4 regions of the Paenibacillus sp. FSL H8-0048 genome follow, and region 2 is predicted to be linked to each of the others. Evidence: riboswitches for the same ligand, from Rfam matches in the RefSeq annotation. Region 2 holds a riboswitch; each other region holds the start of a gene.
What was found. Region 2 has a riboswitch for cyclic di-GMP ahead of NSU18_RS31310 (thiamine pyrophosphate-binding protein). Riboswitches for the same ligand answer to the same signal wherever they lie in the genome.

Region 1: linked by a shared signal. The riboswitch ahead of NSU18_RS17155 (choice-of-anchor A family protein) and the one ahead of NSU18_RS31310 (thiamine pyrophosphate-binding protein) in region 2 are both predicted to bind cyclic di-GMP.
Region 3: linked by a shared signal. The riboswitch ahead of NSU18_RS14430 (PA14 domain-containing protein) and the one ahead of NSU18_RS31310 (thiamine pyrophosphate-binding protein) in region 2 are both predicted to bind cyclic di-GMP.
Region 4: linked by a shared signal. The riboswitch ahead of NSU18_RS17605 (anti-repressor SinI family protein) and the one ahead of NSU18_RS31310 (thiamine pyrophosphate-binding protein) in region 2 are both predicted to bind cyclic di-GMP.

The regions. Positions count from the first base shown of each region.
Region 1 covers NZ_JBBODF010000001.1:4,045,168-4,050,522, reverse strand. Annotated here, with positions in the region: gene NSU18_RS17170 (IS1182 family transposase) at 1-36, opposite strand, end outside; gene NSU18_RS17165 (ASCH domain-containing protein) at 551-973, shown strand; gene NSU18_RS17160 (hypothetical protein) at 1,350-1,727, opposite strand; cyclic di-GMP riboswitch class I at 2,476-2,568, shown strand; gene NSU18_RS17155 (choice-of-anchor A family protein) at 2,650-5,355, shown strand, end outside.
Region 2 covers NZ_JBBODF010000001.1:7,231,896-7,237,250, reverse strand. Annotated here, with positions in the region: gene NSU18_RS31320 (helix-turn-helix transcriptional regulator) at 1-145, shown strand, start outside; gene NSU18_RS31315 (methyl-accepting chemotaxis protein) at 219-1,469, shown strand; cyclic di-GMP riboswitch class I at 1,972-2,068, shown strand; gene NSU18_RS31310 (thiamine pyrophosphate-binding protein) at 2,185-3,828, shown strand; gene NSU18_RS31305 (carboxymuconolactone decarboxylase family protein) at 3,879-4,253, shown strand; gene NSU18_RS31300 (hypothetical protein) at 4,404-4,754, shown strand; gene NSU18_RS31295 (3-oxoacyl-[acyl-carrier-protein] synthase III C-terminal domain-containing protein) at 4,893-5,355, shown strand, end outside.
Region 3 covers NZ_JBBODF010000001.1:3,405,271-3,410,625, forward strand. Annotated here, with positions in the region: gene NSU18_RS14430 (PA14 domain-containing protein) at 1-2,161, opposite strand, end outside; cyclic di-GMP riboswitch class I at 2,176-2,256, opposite strand; gene NSU18_RS14435 (sugar phosphate nucleotidyltransferase) at 2,395-3,768, opposite strand; gene NSU18_RS14440 (UDP-glucose dehydrogenase family protein) at 4,697-5,355, opposite strand, start outside.
Region 4 covers NZ_JBBODF010000001.1:4,147,900-4,153,254, reverse strand. Annotated here, with positions in the region: gene NSU18_RS17610 (2-oxoglutarate dehydrogenase E1 component) at 1-1,703, opposite strand, end outside; cyclic di-GMP riboswitch class I at 2,419-2,522, shown strand; gene NSU18_RS17605 (anti-repressor SinI family protein) at 2,557-2,700, shown strand; gene NSU18_RS17600 (helix-turn-helix domain-containing protein) at 2,847-3,179, opposite strand; gene NSU18_RS17595 (TasA family protein) at 3,477-4,067, opposite strand; gene NSU18_RS17590 (TasA family protein) at 4,107-4,703, opposite strand; gene sipW (signal peptidase I SipW) at 4,784-5,355, opposite strand, start outside.

The sequences.
Region 1 (5,355 bases), 3.2 Mb from region 2:
CAAGCAAAGTTGGTCCATGGTATATTGAATGTACAAAGAAACCTCTCCTTTGAAATGGTTGTGTGGTAACTCCATTTTAACAAAAGAGAGGTTTCTTTGTGTGATTTTAGAAAGATTTGAAGAACCTTTTCCCGCTTAAACAGCGGAGAGGACGGAACGATTGTGGAAAAGCGGCAGCGGTCGCCTTGGTCTCCGGATTTTCACCGTTAAGGGGAATGAAAAAAATCTGGAGAGCACAGCGATTGGAACAACGGTCCGTTCGCGCAGCGTTCACCCAAGTGCTCACGTTGATCCTACTACAAAATAAAGAGCTGTCCCAAGCAGCCACTTCATGGCTTTTGGGACAGCCCCTTTTCTTGATCTTCAAACAGTTCAATATCAATTCTTCTAACCTGGACATGATTATATTTGACACCTAGCTTATATGTGGTATCCTCATTGAATAATTTTCATTTTTAATACCCCGTACTCTTGATCTAATTTGTTACCTATATTTTATCTGTCTTCCTTCTTAACTATTATTCTATCACCAGAGGAGGCAAGCTACATTATGAAATGCCTGACCATTCGCCAGCCGTGGGCCACGTTAATTGCGCTGGGAGAAAAACAAATCGAAACCCGGACCTGGCGGACTGCCTACCGGGGAGAGTTAGCCATTCATGCCGGGATGCAGGTGAATAAGGCGATCTGCCGGACGGAGCCGTATCAGTCGTTGCTGGCCCGTCATGGCTACACTGCGGACAATCTGCCAACCGGCAGGATCATTGCGGTCAGCCGCATTGCGGATTGCTGTGAGGTGACGCCGGAGCTGGCGCAGCAAGGCTGGCCGGACGGCAATGAATATATATTCGGCAATTATGCCGAAGGAAGGTATGCCTGGAAGCTGGAGGAGGTTGTTCCGCTGGTACATCCCATCCCTGCCAAGGGACGTCTGGGGTTCTGGGAATATCCTGTGCTGGAAGAGGAAATGTGAATTTTCTGACGGCATTGTTGAAGAAATAATGCTCCGGATTGGCTGTCAGCTGGTATAATTGGGATATTCGGCGGGGAATCTTCCTATATAAGTATATAAGGATAGTTGTGCTCTGAGGCGGTCTACCGCTGGAGAGGGGCAGGAATGCCGGGAAGGAGCGTATGCATAATAGATGGGAAGCCTTCTAATTGCATGGCTTTGTATGCTTTGTTTGTTTCTTGCGTTCAGGGATCAGGTAAGCCGTAGAATCCTGTACCCGGTAGCTGTGGTGGTTATATGCGGCACGCTCGGGTATTGGACGTTGTTAATGTAACCGCATCCGGGTGATCATTTAATGCAGAAGTCTGCCGCTTGCGGCAGGCTTCTTTTGTTAACCTTACTTCGAACCGCCGCCCTGCTCCGTCTTCTCCATACCCAGATATCTCCGCATATGCAGAGTGGCCTGGGCGGCAATCACATCATCCAGCAGCAGCATCCGCTCGTGATAACCTCTGCAGACGAATCTGGCTTCAACGCCCGCCTCCAGCCGCTGCTGTTCATAGACCTTCAGACCACGGGCGCGCATCCCGGCACGAATCTCCCGCAGATCGGCAGAAGCGGCATGGACGGCCCTCTGGATCACCTCCAGATAAGGCGCGGGCGTGCGCAGCTCTGAGGATATAGCAGAAGCATCGCGCTCAAAGGCGGATAGTATAAGCGGCAGCAAAATATAGGATTTGACCAGCAGGTTATCCTGACTCTCTGCTCTATGCATCTCTCTCAACCCCTCGAAGAGAACGTATATTCGCATTGTAACTCATTTTTCAAAAAATAATCAATGGGTTTAATAAATTACTCAAATAATGTGATTTTTTTCGCAATAAAATAAAACGAATTATTATATATTAAAATTGAAATAATAAAGATTGAAAAATAAATCAGCTCAAAGGAGAATGGCAATGAGTCATGAAGGAAGTCTCCGCCGTGGTTTGGTATTCGGGATTATTCTAAGTGTTCCGCTCTGGGTATCGATGATTGGCTGGGTTCAGCTGTTCGGGTCTGCCTAGGCGACATTTTTATTCAAAATATATGAATTCTATTAGCAGGTGTCGTCCTTATGGGCGGCACTTTTTTTCAGTTGAGATGCCTATAAATAGGTAAAATTGCTTTGAACAGGAGCAGATGATGAGTGGAGCTGGGCTGAGGGTGATGAAATAGGACAAATGCATCAAATTTTAATAATATAAATTGATACAATTGTAGAGAGAAGAGATAAACGGCTACAGCCGATTCTCTGATTTCTCGACTTTTTTCGTCAGCAGATAAACAAGAGACTCGCCCGTTAAGCCTTATGGTACAAGGGTTCAATAAGAAATCATTGCGAAAATAATTTCAAAAAATATACTGGGAATGGATTGACAATAGGGTGGGGGAGCGGATAAACTAAAATTAGTACAAAAGTAACAAATGTCATAGACTCAACCATGAATTTACATAAGCGAATCTCAATTTCATACCGAAATCATGTACAAACGCAAACCGTATCGAAAGAACGGGACGCAAAGTCAGGAATCTACTGTCTCTAAAGTTGAGGCTAGGGTCGTCCGGCCGCCGTGAAGCTAACCCTTCGTGGCGGTCTTTTTGTTGTTATAGTCGCGTGACAGATTCATAGAATAGTAACTAGGAGGTGTGGACTATTGAAAAAAAGAGTACGTAAAACAGCCGCCATCATTATGGCGGGCCTATTGACTTTATCCAGTGCCTTTACATGGGGGACGGATGTTAGAGCAGCTTCAGGGGTGCCGTATACGCCAACACCGGTTTTAGGAGTTGCAGGGAATTTTAATGCTTTTATTTTCGGGGATTTTGTGCAAGGCAATGATCAGATTGAAGGCCGCCTGGCAGCGGCAGGGAACATTACCCTCACCGGAGGCTACGGAGTAGCCAGAGCATACAGGGATGCTGCTCCGACGGATGTACTTGTGGCCGGTAAGGATTTTGTACATTCGGGCAGCGGAGAGATCTATGGAAATGTGGTATTTGGGAATAGCTTTACAGCCAATGAGCCTAGTGTCAGCATTAAAGGCGGGAAGAAAAATGCCAGCCCGATTGATTTTGCAGCCGAGCAGCAGATGCTGATCTCCCGATCCACAGAGTATGGAGCCTTAGCCGGCACGAATGAGATTGGCGATAATCATTATGGGCAGCTTACAATCAATGCACCGGATGCCTTCAATGTCGTTCATCTGGATGCCGCTACTCTGGCAAAAACGAATTACATCCAATTCAATATTGCCCCGAACGCAACGTTGATTATTAATATTAGCGGGTCTACAGTCAATGTGCCAAGTTTTGCAATGAATAATGGCAGGGCCAGTCAAGTATTGTTCAACTTTTACGAGGCTTCTGAGGTGAATATCGAGTATACGTCCTTCTACGGGACGATTCTCGCACCCAGAGCGGATATTCATTATAAGGGAGCAGAGCTGTACGGGACCCTGATTGCAAAATCTTTTAGCGGCGGTGTTGAGATGCACCTTGGAATGTACGAGGGAGAGGGGCCGCCGCCGAGTCCGACGCCGACCGTAACGCCGACACCCACAGTGACACCAACGCCGACGGTAACGCCAACACCCACAGTGAAACCAACACCAACGGTAACGCCGACACCCACAGTGAAACCAACGCCGATGGTAACACCAACACCAACAGTGACACCAACACCAACGGTAACGCCAACACCCACAGTGACACCAACGGTAACGCCAACACCTACAGTAAAACCAACACCGACTCCAACTGTGAAGCCTACACCGACTATAAAACCTTCACCTACACCTCTGTGCACCCCAACTCCAAAGCCAACCGTGAAGCCGACGCCAACGCCGACCGTGAAGCCGACGCCAACGCCGACTGTGAAGCCGACGCCAACGCCGACTGTGAAGCCGACACCAACGCCGACTGTGAAGCCGACGCCAACACCAACAGTGAAGCCGACGCCAACGCCGACTGTGAAGCCGACACCAACGCCGACTGTGAAGCCGACGCCAACGCCGACCGTGAAGCCGACGCCAACACCGACAGTGAAGCCGACGCCAACGCCGACAGTGAAGCCGACGCCAACGCCGACAGTGAAGCCGACGCCAACGCCGACCGTGAAGCCGACACCAACGCCAACAGTGAAGCCGACACCAACGCCGACAGTGAAGCCGACGCCAACGCCAACGGCAGTGCCAACACCGACGCCAACGGCAGTGCCAACACCGACGCCAACAGCAGTACCGACACCGACGCCAACGGCAGTGCCAACACCGACGCCAACGGCAGTGCCAACACCGACGCCGACAGCAGTACCGACACCAACGCCAACGGCAGTACCAACACCGACGCCGACAGCAGTACCAACACCGACGCCGACAGCAGAGCCGACACCAACGCCAACGGCAGTGCCAACACCGACGCCAACGGCAGGACCGACACCAACGCCGACAGCAGTGTCAACACCGACACCAACGGCAGTACCGACACCGACACCAACGGCAGAGCCAACACCGACGCCAACGGCAGTGCCAACACCGACGCCAACGGCAGTACCAACACCAACGCCAACGGCAGTACCAACACCAACGCCAACGGCAGGACCGACACCAACGCCGACAGCAGAGCCGACACCAACGCCAACGGCAGTGCCAACACCGACGCCAACGGCAGTACCAACACCAACGCCAACGGCAGGACCGACACCGACACCAACGGCAGTACCGACACCGACACCAACGGCAGGACCGACACCGACGCCAACAGCAGAGCCGACACCAACGCCAACAGCAGAGCCGACACCGACGCCAACGGCAGTGCCAACACCAACGCCAACAGTAGAGCCGACACCGACACCAACGGCAGAGCCGACACCAACGCCAACAGCAGAGCCAACACCGACGCCAACAGCAGAGCCGACACCGACACCAACGGCAGAGCCAACACCGACGCCAACGGCAGAGCCGACACCAACGCCAACAGCAGAGCCAACACCGACAGCAACGCCAACAGCAGAGCCAACACCGACACCAACGGCAGTGCCAACACCAACGCCAACGGCAGAGCCAACACCAACGCCAACAGCAGAGCCGACACCGACACCAACGGCAGAGCCAACACCGACGCCAACAGCAGAGCCGACACCGACACCAACGGCAGAGCCAACACCGACGCCAACGGCAGAGCCGACACCAACGCCAACAGCAACGCCAACACCGACAGCAACGCCAACAGCAACACCGACAGCAACGCCAACAGCAACACCGACACCTACAGCAACGCCAACAGCAACACCGACAGCAACGCCAACAGCAACGCCAACAGCAACACCGACACCTACAGCAACGCCAACAGCAACACCGACA
Region 2 (5,355 bases):
GGCCGAGGCCGAGTTCAACACGCCGGAGTCTGCGAGCCGGATCATCCTGTCCCTGGGTCAGGGCATCAAGGTAACGGCACCGCCTGAGCTTGCGGATACGGTTGCTTCAGCTCTGCGTGAAGCGGCAGCATTATACGATTTTTAATAATAGACCAAATGCACTAGTATCCCCTATAATATTACAATACACATTATTATTTATAGGGGGACTCTACATTATGGACTGGATGAACAAGCTTCCATTGAAACAAAAAATCGTCACCGGATGTTACCTGGTTGCCGCTTTATTCGCTGTCCCTGTCTTAATCACACTAATACTGATGGACAGGCTGCTCATCGGCATTATTCTTGTCGCCGTCCTGGCAGCGCTGACTTACCCGCTTGCGCGCTTCATTGAGAGAACGCTTACATCTTCATTTGAGGATATCTCCAATGTGACGCACACGATTGCCAAAGGCGACTTCACCAGCCGTGCCGACGAGAATGGCTCGATGGGTGACATTAGCCGCTCGTTCAACACCATGATTGACAAGCTCAAAAAAATCCTCACCGATGCCTCACAGATTACCCGTCAGGTTATGGACGCCAGCCGCGGGATTGAAGACAAGAATCAGAACCTGAAATTTGTAATGGCTCAGGTGGCCTCCTCCTCCAATGAGCTGGCTCTGGGTGCTAACGAAATCTCGGTGGATATCGCTGATATGACCGAATCGATCAAGGATATCGAAATCAAAGTCTCCAATTATACGAACTCCACTAAAGAAATGAATAGAAGATCTGTACATACGCTGGAATTGGTTGAACAGGGACGGCAATCCGTGGATACCCAAGCCGAAGGCATGCGTAAGAACATCCAGGCTACCCAAAAGGTGGCGGATACGATCGAAGCCCTATCACAGAACGCACGCGGCATTACGATGATAACCAAGACAATTACCGAAATTGCCGAACAGACCAATCTGCTGTCGCTCAATGCTTCCATTGAAGCTGCCCGTGCAGGTGAGCATGGCCGCGGGTTCGCAGTTGTTGCCCAGGAGGTCCGCAAGCTGGCCGAGGAATCCACCGCTTCCACCAAAGAGGTGTTCGGACTGGTCCGCAGCATTGAAGCGGATATCAAGCAGGCCATCGATAATATCGCCATTAACGAAGAGGTCGTTCAGGTACAGAATGAAATGATAACGGAAACGGCTAACATCTTTGCTCAAATTGTGCATAGTGTCCAATACATAACCGAACAGATCGCTTCCTTCTCCGCAGAGAGTGACCTTATGCTGGAGAGCGCGCTCAAGATCTCCGGCGCGATCGAGAATATCTCAGCCATCACCCAGGAGACCGCCGCAGGGACCGAAGAGGTATCTGCCGCAATGAACGAACAGATTCACGCGCTGCAATCCGTGGCTGAAGAGACAGAGAAGATGACCTCCGCCGTCTTTAATCTGCAAAAAACGATTCATATTTTCAAATTCTAGCTTCGGTACAAAGAGACACGCCTGCGGGATTTTCTGCGGGTGGTGTCTCTTTTTCTCTGGCCAAACTAAGATTGTTATGTAATATTCACAAATTGTTGAAATTGTGCATAAGGGTAAAAAGCATGCTTTGCACTTCTTTACTATAGTCGTTCTATTGTCTTAGCTTGTCTATAAGCCAACATCTCACCTGTCCATTACTTAAGTCCTATCATCGAATCTTTAAGTGCTGTATATCTAGTGAATTCTTAACATTTTGCAGTAACTCAGGATTACAATAAGTCTTTGTACTTACTATTAATAATAATAGCCCAGAATTCTCATTTGCATTTTAAGACTTTAGTCTTCCAGGGACAACCATTTTCAAAAGTTTGAAATTCCAAATATTCAGCCCTTTTTATTCCTGAATATTCGGCAAATTCCGAGTTTCTTCTCGCAGGGGTTATTGACAAAAGAGCAGCAAGGAATATATTGTAAAGGAAAATTCTCCACAGATTGATTTATAACCGCATACCGGCAAAATTCACCGAAAGGGAATGACGCAAAGCCATGGATCTACAGTCTCATTTCTGAAGTGGGATCATGACAGCCAGGTTGCTGAAAAACTGTGAACGCCTTAGGTTTCGCGTTTGATTATGGTGATTCGTGCAACAGACCTGTGCTCCAATGTTGAGTACAGGTTTTCTATTGCTGACTTATACAAATAACAACATGCGGGGTGGATGTTCTGAAGACAGTTGCAGATTATATGGCGGAAGCTTTACGCAATCTGGGAGTCACTCATTCTTTTGGTATCATAGGCAAGTCTATTTGCCCCATCGCTTTGAAAATGGTCGACTATGGCATAGAGTTCATCCCCGGCCGGCACGAATCCAGCTCCGGCTTCGCCGCCGGCGGTTACGCTCTAAAGACCGGCAGCCTCGGGGTAGCCTTCGGCACCTCCGGTCCGGGCGGAACGAATCTGCTCACCGCAGCAGCGCATGCCAAGGCCAATAATCTTCCCGTCCTCTTCATCACCGGCCATCAGTCCATCAAGGAGCTGGGCATTCCCCAATGTCAGGATTCCACTTCCTATCTGGCTGATTTGGCGGATATGTTCCGGCCGGCCACCCTCTTCAGCAAGCTCGTAGAACGCGGCGATCACTTCAGCACGATTTTCAACCATGCCCTATCCATCGCCCTCGGTGACCGGAAAGGTCCGGTCCATCTCTGCATTCCGTTTGAGGTGCAGACAGAGCGGCTCGCGGAATGCCGGATTGTTCTGCCGCAGCGCGAGGGACTGGTCAGTTATCAGAACTATGACCGGGTCATCTCGGCGATTAATCAATCCGCCCGCCCTCTGATCATTGCCGGTAAAGGCGTTAACCGCTCCGGGGCGCATCAGGAACTGGTGCAGTTGGCCGAAACCTTCAACATTCCTGTAGTCACCTCTCCAGGCGGCAAAGGCGCCATAGCTTATGATCACCCTCTCTATCACGGTCCTGTCGGTGTTGGAGGCTCGTCGCACGGCGATGAATTGCTGAACAACAGCGACCTGTTCATTGTTCTGGGCTCCCGTCTCAGCGACATGACCATCTGCAACCTGAAGCCGGAGAATCATCCGCAGCAGCTGATTCAGTTCGACGTAGATCCAACCTTTGTCGGCAAAATCCTCACCTCGTCCACCATCGCTGTCGGCGGAGACTTAAGGGACAACCTGGCGCTGTATCTTCAGAAGCTGGACCCCTCAACAGTCACCAAGCATGAAATTACTATCTCCAATGATTACAATGACGAGCTGCCCGTGCTGGCGGGACTATCTCTGGCTTCGGTAATGAGCACGATGAGCGAACTAATCCCCTACAACAGCAGCGTGTTCGTAGATGATGGCAGCCATGGCTTCAATGCGGTGAAATGGTTCAATGTCCGCAGGCCCGGCAGCTTCATATTCGATGCCTACTTTGCCTGCATGGGCAATTCAATTGGCATGGCCATCGGCGCCAAGGCAGCCTCTCCCGGGGAGACCGTCTTCTGTATAACCGGTGACGGCTGTTTTATGATGCTAGGAGCTGAAATAAACACGGCCGTTTGCAAGGATATTCCGGTGATTTTCATCGTGGTGAACAATATGCAGCTGGATATGGCGCTCAAGGGCATGGAGAAAACGACCGGCCGGATTGACGGTACGATCTTCGAGGTTCCGATGGATGCTGTGAAATTCGCCGAATCGCTGGGTGCAGCCGGCTTCCGCTGTGAGACGCAGGAGGAGTTCGCCGCCGCAATCCGCGAGGCTATCGCACTTAACAAGACCTCTGTCATTGAGCTGCTGACTGACCGTGATGAGATGCCTCCTACGGCTCACCGCACGCTGGATCTTACGTAAGAAGCCGCATTCGCTTACTTTTTCTAACCTACTATCAGGAGGCCAAAAGCATGAACAAGAACAGCGGACTCGAACATTTCACTGATCTCTCAGGAGATTACGGGGCCAAAGCCCTGGCTCCGATTAAAGAGCATTTTCCGGAATTAGCCGAGTATATTATGGGCAATGCCTATGGTGATATTTTTCAGCGGACCACGATTGGCTCTGACTGGAAGGAGATCGCGGTGATCTCGTCTCTGATTACGATGGGGCAATATGAGCAGCTAGGGGTTCATTATGTAATGGCACTTCGCGTTGGCATGACCGTCGATCAGATTAAGGGGGTGCTGCTGCATCTCACTCCTTGCGTTGGTGCCCCCCGGGTGATTTCGGCCTTTAATGTGCTGCTGGATACCCTGGAAGAGATTAAAGAAAAATCTTCATAAATCTACAATTTTCGACTTTTGATTGCACATTTCAACATGATCTGGTTATAATGAAGGCAAAATATCCCAAATCAAATGCGATTTTGTCGAATGGAGTCGCTGGAATGATGGTTTGGAGGTATTACAAATTACACTTAGGGAGAGATCAACATGGGACAATTTATTCTGAAGACAGACACTGCGAAGAAAGTAATCAATATTGAGCTGGAGGGAACCTTTTCTAACGAGGACGGACTCAAATCTATACAGGCTTACCAGCAGACCATTAACCCGATCAGCCCTGCTGAATATGCATTAGAAATCGACTGCCGCAAGCTGAATGTAACGGCTCCTGATGTTGTACCGCTGCTTGAAGGCTGCTTCATCATGTTCAAGGCTGACGGCTTCCAGAAGGTGAGTCTGACCCTGGAAAATAACCCGATCCTCAAAATGCAGCTGGCACGCCTGGGACGCAAAGCCGGACTTGAGAACCTGGAAATCACTTCAACCGTACAAGCTTAATAAATACAATTTAAACTAAAATCAGCCGCGTGAAACGCACCTATTCATTCATTGTAACGGCTGCTAATGCTGGAGAGAGTTTTGTAAGAAGCACATTCGTGAGAGGCATAGCTAACAAAACTTTAGGAGGTCTGTACTATGGCAGGGATTCGCATTAAGGACATTGATATCTACCATCCGGACAAAAGAATCGGCAATGAGTTTTTCATTCAGCATTTTGATGACAAAGGTATTGATATCCGCGGACTGTTGGCCACTCTGGGCCGTGAAAACCGCTACAGCATCGACAGCCCGGATGAGAACTCCCTGACAATGGCTTTTGAAGCCGCAAGTAATGTTCTGGAGAAGACCGGTCTTACCGGCCCTGACATTGACCTGATCGCTTATGCAAGCCAGACCCCTGAATATATATTTCCTACGAACTCATTGATGATCCACCGCCTGATTAACGGGGCTTCGCATACCATCTGTATTGACAGCAATGCCAACTGTGCCGGAATGACTGCCTCGGTTGAGCAGGTCAGCCGCCAGATGATGGCGAACCCGAGAATTCGCCGCGCCCTGGTCATCGGCTCCGATTACGTGGCGCCGCATGCGGACA
Region 3 (5,355 bases), 3.8 Mb from region 2:
TATAGAACTGATAAGTCTCCGTGTACAGCGGCTTAATCTTCCCGCTCCAGCGGACAGAGAAGAAGTCTATGCCGATAGCGGCATCCGGCGAGCCCTGGCGCCAGTTGAAATCAAGCACAGCATCGGTACGCACTACAGCGGGTTCGCCCGAAAGCGTCATGTTATTGAAGTATTCCGCGTACAATCCATTAGCAGCAGGGACTTCTACCGGCAGATCCACCGGTGTTGCTGTAGGAGTAGGAACGGGAACAGGAGCCGCTGTCGGCGTTGGCACCGGTGTTGGCGTTGGTGTCGGTGCCGGTAATGGCGTCAGTGTTGGTGCTGGCATTGGTGTCGTTACTGGTGCCGGCGTTGCTGTCTGCGCTGGTGCTGCTGTCGCTGCTGGTACCGTGGTCGGTACTGCGGTTGCAGCCGGAGCAGGTATGGATGTGTTGCCTGCCCTGGAGAAAAGCGCACTTGCAGGTACGGTTCCCTTCACCTGGCTGGGACTCTGCCACATCAGATGAACATTCGCATCGCCTGCATTCTCGTAATACTCTACCTTGATGTCGTACAGTTGCCCGGCAGTCAAGGCTATGCTTCCTGTGCGGGCCGTTCCGCTCTGCTTGACCCAGCTGTCAATGACGGCTGTGCCGTTCACCCACAAGCGGATACCGTCATCCGATGTAGTATAGAACTGATAAGTCTCACTGTAAGCGGGCTTAATCTGGCCGGTCCAGCGGATCGAGAAGTAATCTACTCCAAGTGCGGCATTAGGGGTACCCTGACGCCAATTGAAGCTGATGACATCATCGTTACGGACCATAACCGGTGTCCCCGAGAGCGTCATGTTCTTGAAGTATTCTCCAAGCAAGCCATTCTGGGCAGGCTTACCCTCCGTATCACCGGGAGTTGGGACCGGCTTCGGCGCAACGGTAGGTGTTGCGGTAGGCGTTGCAGTTGGCGTCGGTGTTACGGTTGGTGTTGGTGTCGGCGTTGCAGTTGGCGTCGGTGTTACGGTTGGTGTTGGTGTCGGCGTTGCAGTTGGCGTCGGCGTTGGTGTTGCAGTTGGTGTCGGTGTTACGGTTGGTGTTGGTGTCGGCGTTGCGGTTGGCTTAGGAGCCGCCGCCGGAGCAGACCAGGCCTTATATTGGTCACGGGTCAGTGTGTAGCTGTCATTCATGAAATTCTTGATCGTAGCTGTGCTGTTATTCTCGTAGAGCATCTTGCCCCAGTTCATCATAAACACATAATTCTGCTGGGTCAGCTTCAGCTTCGAGATATTTGGCATTTCACCGTTCTCGCCGATGCCTATCGGCTTGCCGCCAGCCAGGCTGGTCAGATCATCATGGTATTTATTCAAGTAGTCATTATTGTATATATCCGCCGCCAGCACATCCACTCTGTCCGCACCCGGATAAGTCCGTGGATAGGGATCGGAGTTTGCATTCGGCGCATTCGGGTTCCATACCCAGAGCAGATTATTTAACTGATGAACGTTCACGAACCGGTCATACATAATATTCCACAATGCTGCAAAATTATCTTTCTTCCCCCACCAGAACCAGCCGCCGTTCATTTCATGGTAAGGTCTCCAGAGGATCGGAACCTTAGCATCCCGCAGGCTTTTCAGAGAGACAGCTACTTTATCCAGATCGGTGATCAGCGCATTATACTCTGGTGTTCCGGGGGTTACGTATTTGTTAAATTGCGCCTGGGTGATTGACTTCTGCACATTGGACCATTCGTACTTGGTGCCCGGCAGATTCTGGTGGAAGGTCATAGCGACAATGCCGCCTGCTCTGGACCAGTTCGTCGCACTCCAGACGATATTTTTGCGTTGTGCAGCTACTCCGCTCTCACTCTGCCCACCGATTGCTCCAAGCTCATAACCATGCAGTGCTGCGTATTGTCCGCTTGTTCCCTTCAGCTTGTTGCTCAGCTCATCCGGACTCTCGAAATAGTCATGCTGGCCTGTAATGATTCCATTTCCCGAGATTTCATACAGATTGTTCAGCAGCTTGACCGCCTCGGCTGAGGCGTTAGGGTTCACCGGCGCTCCTTCAGAAGGGGCAGCCTTGACGGTGGAAGGGGCGATTCCCAGTCCCACAGGTACAGCAGACCATACCACGGCCAGCGACAGCACAGCGCAGAGCAAACGAGACTTACGGTAAGTTTTCACAATATTCTCTTCCTTTCGGTAGCCAGGCTGCCACTCTTGCGAAGGCCCTATAGCTTTGCGTCCCTGTCTTTCGATCAGGTTTGCCTTTGTCGTTTTGGAAGGATCAATCCCTCTTACCGTAAATTATCGTCTTTATGCAATTTTTTTGTAGAGCAAACGCGAATTTCTCCGAATAAATAGTTCCGAGTACCTGTTTTGATTTTGTAACAATTGGTTAAATAGATAAGTTAGACCTACGAAATGAACTGATGTAGCGCTATATCCTCCCAGTCCAGAGTAATACGGATGTTGTCTTCCTCTACCAGCTCAGACCCGGTCTGCACCTCAATGAACTCCACATCGGTAAGAGCCAGAATGGCATGCTTGGTCCCTTCCGGTATCCGCACCACATCTCCCGCCTTCACCGTATGCATCTTCTCATTGATGACTATGCTGGCTTCCCCGCTGACGAAGGTCCAGATTTCACTGCGTTTGTGATGCAGCTGATAGCTGATATTCTTACCCTCATTGATGAAAATCCGCTTGGTCAGCACCTCGTTGCCCTCGTCATATTTCACATAGTCGATCACCTTGTAGTGGCCCCAGCGGCGTTCCTCGTACATCGGTCTTTGTTCAAAGGTCTTCAGCACTTCCTTGATCCGCGGACTCTCGGTCTTGTGTGTCACCAGAATGCCGTCCGGGCTGGCGGCGATAATCAGATCCTTCGCCCCGATCACGGTAATCGGAATATCCAGCTCGTTAATGAGCGAGGTGCCCTCGGAGTCTGCCGTTACGAAGCCCTTGCCGACATGGTTGCTGGTCATTTCCTCGGTCAGGGTGTTCCAGGTACCCAGGTCCTTCCAGAATCCTGCGTACGGCTGCACGACGATGTTCTCCTCTTTCTCCACCACTTCATAATCGAAGCTGATGGAAGACAGCAGCTTATACTGCTTCTGCAGCTCCTCGTAATTCAGCGGCAGCCCTTTGCGCTGCAGAATATCCAGCAGGTAACCCAGGCGGAAGGCGAACACCCCGCAGTTCCAGAGCGCGCCCTGGCTGATCAGCTCCTCGGCCTGCACACGGTCCGGCTTCTCCTGGAAGTGGCTGACCTGCAGATAACCATTCGCTCCCGCATCTGCGCCCGTTGGAATAATGTAGCCGTATTTCTCCGAAGCATGCTCGGGCACTACGCCCATCAGCGCCAGGTTCGCTCCGCTCACCAGCATAGTGTTCTCCAGTTGCAGCACCGTTTCGAAAAAGGAGGATTCCACGTATGGGTCCACCGGCAGAATCGCCACGGTCTCGCTTGGGGAAACTCCCGCGATGGAATACAGATAGGCCGCCGTCAGCGCAATGGCCGGGAAGGTATCCCGCCGCTCCGGCTCCACGATGATCGGCACCCCGCTGCCGAGCTGGCTCTGGATCATCTCCACCTGGCTGCGTCCGGTCGCCAGATAAGAGGACCCGGCCATGCCATTCTCCTCCAGCTGTCTCCATACCCGTTGTACCATTGATTCCGGTTCACCTGCCGGACTTGCCAGTACCTTCAGAAATTGCTTGGAGCGTGAATCATTGGACAACGGCCAGAGCCGCTTGCCTGAGCCGCCTGATAGAAGTACTAGTTTCATAGTGAACCCTCCATATCGTATTGTTATTGGGTATTTCTTATTGCGGTTGTAAGTTAAAACCCCGCCTGTTATGAGGGTCGCTGCAAGGAATTTTGGGCTTACGGCCCCTGCCCAATTTGGATTTCCTGATTAAAACCGCTCCTCGCGGTAGAAATCCAAATACAGCATATGCTTCCGAAGCGAGCTTTCCTGCGGAAAGCTTTTAGGCGGACGCTACGCTCCTACAGCTCCAAAATTCCTCTCCGCTCCATTTCATAACAGGCTTGTGATTTCATAACCGCTTCGCCCGCAGGCGAAGCTCCCGGCTAAAGATCCGGGTATTGCCGGCTTGTTGTAGCGGCAATAGGAGCGGGCTGCCGCTTGTTCCAAGGCGTCGCCGCTGACCTAGCGGCTAGAGAAAGCAAGAATTCCAAGACCGGAATTCAAAACCGGGAATCAAGACTCTTGTTCCAAGGGCTTGCCGCACAAATTTGCGGCGGCAGAAGCTGGTTAGTTTAAGTACGGGACACAAATGCTGCTCAGTTGCTCCAATTGGCTCGAATCCGAGAAATCAGGGGCACTTGTGCTCCTCATTTCCACATCCAGCCAACTTTAAGCACCTTCAGAGGGATTTATCCCTCTCATTTCACCGCGTAGCCCACTTTAGGCACATTCAAAGGGATTTATCCCTTTCATTTCGCCGCGCGGCCCACTTTCGGCCCATTCAAGGGGATTTATCCCCTTCATTTCTCCGCGCAGCCCACTTTCGGCCCATTCAAGGGGATTTATCCCCTTCATTTTGCCGCGCGGCCCACTTTCGGCCCATTCAAGGGGATTTATCCCCTTCATTTCGCCGCGCGGCCCACTTTCGGCCCATTCAAGGGGATTTATCCCCTTCATTTCGCCGCGCAGCCTACTTCCGGCGTAACGCCTTCAAGTGGATCGCCAGCTACACCGCGCCAGCCACGCTGGCGGAGAATCCGCTAAGCCCGCCCATCTGCGGGCGGCCGACGGAGATGTACTCAAGGCCGGTGCCCTCGATCTGCTCTTTGGTATAGACGTTGCGGCCGTCGATCAGCACCTGGCGGCGCATGGTTCCCGCAAGCGCGTGCAGGTTGATCTCCTTGAACTGGCTCCAGTCGGTCAGCAGGCAGACGGCATCGCTGCCCTCGGCCGCCTCCTCCGCCAGTCCGCACCAGCGGAGCTGCGGATGATCGTATTCCTTGCGGAAGTTATCCGCAGCGATGGGATCGTACAGCTTCACAATGGCGCCCTCGGCGACCAGCGCCTCGACGATCTCACGGGCCGGGGCCTCGCGGACATCATCGGTATTGGGCTTGAAGGCAAGCCCCCAGATGCCGATAACCGCACCGCGCAGGCTGCCCAGCGATTCATGGAGCTTGGAGATAATCATGAAGCGCTGGCCTTTATTGACTTCAACGACGGATTTGAGCAGCTTGAACTCATAATCCACGTTACCGGCAATCTGGATCAGCGCATTGGTGTCTTTCGGGAAGCAGGAGCCGCCATAGCCGATACCGGCTTGCAGGAAGGTCGAACCGATTCTCTGGTCCATCCCCATGCCGCCTGCGACTTCGGTGACATCCG
Region 4 (5,355 bases), 3.1 Mb from region 2:
CGCAGCAGCTCGCGGTTAATCTCCTGCAGACCGGCCAGAGGGAAGGCTGTAGGACGCTGCTGGAGACTATCGTTATCCAGCGCGACGACGGTCTTAGACTCCGCATTCTTTTGCTTGCCTTCCTTCATCTGGTCGAAGGCCTGCTGAAGGACACTCTCAGCCTCGGCAATCATGTTCTTCACATCATCGGCAGTGACCACCTTCTCGCGTTGAAGACGCTCCGCATAGGAGCGGTAGACGGTAGGGTGGTTGCGCACTTTGCCGTACACAATCGGTTGAGTTGTCTCGGGATCATCCATTTCATTATGCCCGTGGCGGCGGTAGCCGATCAGATCAATCAGGAAGTCCTTCTTGAACATATGGCGGTAAGCACTGGCCAGACGGACAGCGGCAATACAGGCTTCCGGGTCATCGGCATTGACGTGCACGACCGGAATCTCATACCCTTTGGCCAGGTCGCTGGCATAATGGGTGGAGCGGGAGTCCTCGCTCTCTGTGGTGAAGCCGATCCGGTTATTGACGATAATATGCACGGTACCGCCATTCTGATAACCCTGCAATTTGCCGATATTAAGCGTCTCAGCGACAATACCTTCGCCAGGGAAGGCGGCATCGCCGTGCATCAGCACAGCCATAGCCTTGCTTGTGTTCAGCTTAGGCAGTCCCGGAGCATTGCGCTCTTCCTGTGCGGCGCGTGTGAAGCCCTCGACGACAGGATTGACAAATTCAAGATGGCTCGGGTTATTGGCCAGCGTGATCCGGGTGCGAACGGTCTCGCCTTCGCGGACGGCGCGGTCAGCCCCGAGATGATACTTCACATCACCGCTCCAGCCGTAGGTCACACCCATAGAGCCTTCCGAAGGGAACAGCTCTTTGTTCGGCGAGTGATGGAATTCCGAGAAAATAATATCATAGGGCTTGCCCAGAATATGAGCCAGCACATTAAGTCTTCCGCGGTGGGCCATGCCCATCAGGATATGCTCTGCGCCGTCATGCGCGGCGGCCCGCACAATCTCATCCAGCATCGGCACGAGGGCATCATTGCCCTCCAGGCTGAACCGTTTCTGCCCGACGAAGGTCTTGTGCAGGAAGGTCTCGAAATGCTCCACCTGAACCAGCCGCTTCAGCAGCTCCTTGCGCTCTGTATTATTCAGCGGGGCAGGGGAGGTCATTGATTCCGCCTGGCTGTTGAGCCAGCGCAGCTCGCGTTCATCGTGTACATGCCCGAATTCATAGGCAATGGTCTGGGTATAGGCCTGACGCATTCTATGGACGGCATCCATCGCGGTATGCACATCCGCAGGGGCATTATCCCAGATCAGCGAAGCAGGCAGAGCATTAAGATCCTCGCGGGTAAGCTCGTAGGTCTCCAGCTCCAGCCATTTGGCCATCGGGTTCGTGCTGCGCTCCAGCGGATCAATGTCTGCAGCCATATGGCCATATATTCGAATATTTGCGATCAGCTTCGAGGCCTTGACAGCCTTCTTGAGCCACTGCGCATCTGCTGATACGGCAGGCCTTGGAGCCCTCTCGGCATCGGGTGCCAGCGGAGGGGGACCGGATACGGTGAAGAGATCGCGGTAATGTTGTTCAACAGAAGAGGGGTCCTTGACAAATTGCTCATATCTTTCTTGGATGTAGCCCAGGTTGGGGCCGTAGTATTTGCTCCATACTGTGTCGTTATAGGGCTCTTTGACTGCCATGAATAGGTCCTCCTAACGGATAAACTCCACGCGGGGCATCCAGTGTGCCACTTGGCGGAGCTGCAAATGTTTGCGGTTTCATTCTCACCTTATTGTGCTACTTTCCGGCGGGGTAAATCAATTCATACTTTCGGTCAATCCGTTCGCAATTTGGCATGATTCATTACAGTATTCATACGGAACTATCATAAATAGGCATTAATCATGTATTTTAATTGAACAAATTGATTTTTATGCTTTGGGATTGGCCGTGACTCCAGAGAAGTTTTGGACCTCCGGCCGCTGTTGTCTGCAGATTTCTTGATTTTATCCCGTTGTTAACGGTTGAAATCCGCAGACAAAGGCGGTCGCTACCGCTCCTCCAGTTCCAAAATTCCCCTCCGCCACTTTTTCCTTAACTTAAATTTTCAACAAGTTCAATCCATATCACTGTCCGTAATCCATACAAATGGGTAATTGTCTCTATGCGATGTTGCGCGCAGCGGTAAGGCGGAGCAGTTAGAGTTCCCTTTAGTATATTTAAACTATTACCTAGGGTTTGAACTTGGAACTGGAAATATTTATACAAGCCACTGGCAATATTAGCTAAGTTTCCTCACATTTTATCATAAAAAAATTCCAGAAAACGACACACTAATCGCGCATGATCTTGTATAATGTTATTGCGGAGAACGGTTTCATCGATTCTTGCCAGATCCTTTCATGATGGAAAGGGTCCAGTAAAAGGTAAACCTGCCGAAAGACAGGGGCACAAAGTCTCGGATCTAAAGTAGAGATACTACAAAGTAGCAATACTACTATGATGGCCGGACTGCCTGGGGACGCGAAAATTCTAGGAGGAGATTTCTTGGATATGTCCAACCAGGGGAATGACGAGCTGCAGGCAGTAGATCTGGATTTAGAATGGGTGCACTTGCTGATGTCTGCCAAGCAGGCGGGGATCGCGGCGGAGGAGATCCGCCGGTTTCTAAGTGAGAAGGCGCTCCAGGCGATGTAAGGACGGTCATCATTGCTGCGATACATACAGAAAAGGCACAGCGCCCGGTACGCTGTGCCTTTTCTGTATGCCGCTTGAAAGCATGCCTTCGCCGAAGGCGGCCTCCCTGCCGTGCGGAGTCTTCCCTGTGACATACAATGCTGCGTTTAATTGTCCTTTTGTTCCATCCGCCATTTCTGGTAATCAAGGAATTCCTTGAATTCACGTTTGCTTATACCGGAGGCCATGGCCTCCTGAACCAGCCGGAACCATTCCCCGTCCAGAGCCTGTTCTTCCGTCTCTGCCAGTCCGCCATACAGCAGTGCATGAATGGATACCTGAAGCGCGTCAGCGATTTTTTCGATGAATTGAATGGAGGGGTTGGATTGAATATTGCGTTCTACATTACTGAGATATGATTTCGCCACATCAGCCTTATCCGCAAGCTCGGATAGCGAATAGCCCTTCTCCAGCCGGAGTTTGTGGATGCGGCCTCCCATAGTATCTGACACGATTACAACGCCCTCCGTACTTTTTATTAAAAGATAAGAAGTGATATGCTTCGCGCTATATCCTTATCTTTCTCACTGAAACGGTACCGCCCTCATAGAAAGGCAAAGCCGTTTTCACTTGTCAGTATAACAAAAAACCGCAAATCGGACAAAAATCATTAAGCCCGGCAGCCTGGGAAAAGGAAACGGCACACCCGGCCCGGTTGGGGGAAGGATGTGCCGTCTTGCTGAAACGGTATCGTCCTTTCAAAGGACGGCAAAGCCGTTTTCCACTTGAGTGTTGACTTACTTGGCCTCTCCCAGTCCTTGAAGTGCATCGAAGGTCCAGTTCAGAGCTAGGCCGTCACCCTGGAAAATGTTCTGATCTTGGCTGTTGTCTACGAACTCGAAGGCGATCTTAAAGGTCTTGGACCCGGCTGCGGCAATCCCTCCTGGCAGTACACCTGCTGCTACGAGATCGTAGCTGGGGGTGTTCTTCAGATCCTTCAGGGAGATCTCGGACAGCACATGACCGCTTAGTGAACCGCCGGTGTACGTGTTATCGAGAAGCTTGACCTTGAAGTGGTCTCCGAGATCCTGGCCCGCGTTATCGCCCTTGGCATCGGTTACGGTGTAAGTGGTGGCCAGCTTGAGGAATTTGATATCCAGTGTGCCGTCATTGGACAAGGTGAAGGTGCGGACGGTGTAGTCTCCCGGCTTCAGATTCGTCAACGCTACCGGAGTATTGAAGGAAGAGCCGAGCTTCAGCGTACCTGCGGCGAAGGTTGCCGTGCTGGTGGCTGTGGAGCTGAAGTAAGCGAAGGTGCCCCCGCCGATTAAAGACAAGCCCAGTGCCGCCGATGCTACGCCAAGACCCAATGTTTTTTTGATACCCATGATTGATTTCCTCCTCGAATGGTTTGTTTTGCCCTGAAATTATTTGAGACTGCCTTTTTCCTGGTTGGCTTCAAAATTCAGCGTCAGCGCAAGCGTATCGCCCTGATAATAGTTCTGCGGCTGGAGGGTCTCCTTGAAGGCGAATTGAATGGTCAGGTCATCCGAGGTACCGGCTTTGATGCCGGATTTCTCTCCGCCTAAGATTGCTCCGAGAATTCCCCGGGCCACCAGATCGGGACTCTCCTTCTCCAGATCGGCCAGCGAGATGACCAGAAGCGGTGATTCCTTTTTATCCTTGTTTACTAGGAAGGTCACAATAATATCATCCTTGAAATTATGCGTACCGTTATCACCTTGGGCGTCTGTAATGGCGGACGAGGTGCGCAGTACCACTTTGGGAATATTGAGCGTTCCGTCATTTTTGAGCTTGAAGTCCCGTAAGACTGTATCTCCCGGCTTGAGATTACTGAGATTAACAATGACAGAGGGATCAGATTTCAATGATAGGGTTCCGTTGTTAAAAGAAGCTGAAGAAGTAGAGGTACTGCTGAAGTAAGCGAAGGTACCTCCGCCGACCAGGGTTAAGCCTAATGCTGCCGATACAACGCCGAGACCTAATGTTTTTTTGACGTTCATTTGTTCATCCCTCTCTTATGAGTCTGCTTTGTAGAGCTGTATTGTGGCTCCGCGTTTCGTAAACGGGAGAGGACAATCGATCATTGGACGAGGTCAGTCAGACTATCCGGCCCGCCTCCGCTGGCTGCGGATGAAGCCACGTTCTTCTTTTCCAGTGCCGCAACGGCCTTCCAGGAAGAATACAGCGCGTAGAGGAGCAGAAGCAGCCCGGGAATAATCATCAGCACTACGCTGCCGGCTTTGGAGACTGCGAAGCTCATGGCATAGCCCACATAGGGGACGGTTACGCCGGTGTACTCACCTACCACATTCGTGGAACTGACGGGCGCGGTGTCGGCTGCATCATTATTGTCGCCCTTGGTGATATAGCTGGCTTGCCCCAGCGCACTGTTCAGCTCGGCATCGACCACGCGGTGGGTGATCAGAATATTATCCGGATTCAGAAAAGTGATCACATCGCCCTTCTGGAACCGCGTCATGTCTCCGCCCGGCTTAATGGCCACAATGGAACCGGTCTGGATGCCTGGCTCCATGGAGCCGGACAAAACCGTCTTAATCTGATAGCCGAAGAAGGAGGGCTCGCCGCCGGAGGCTTTGGAGATCACAACGGCTGTGATCAGCACGAGGAACACAATCAGAATCAGTGTGGAGA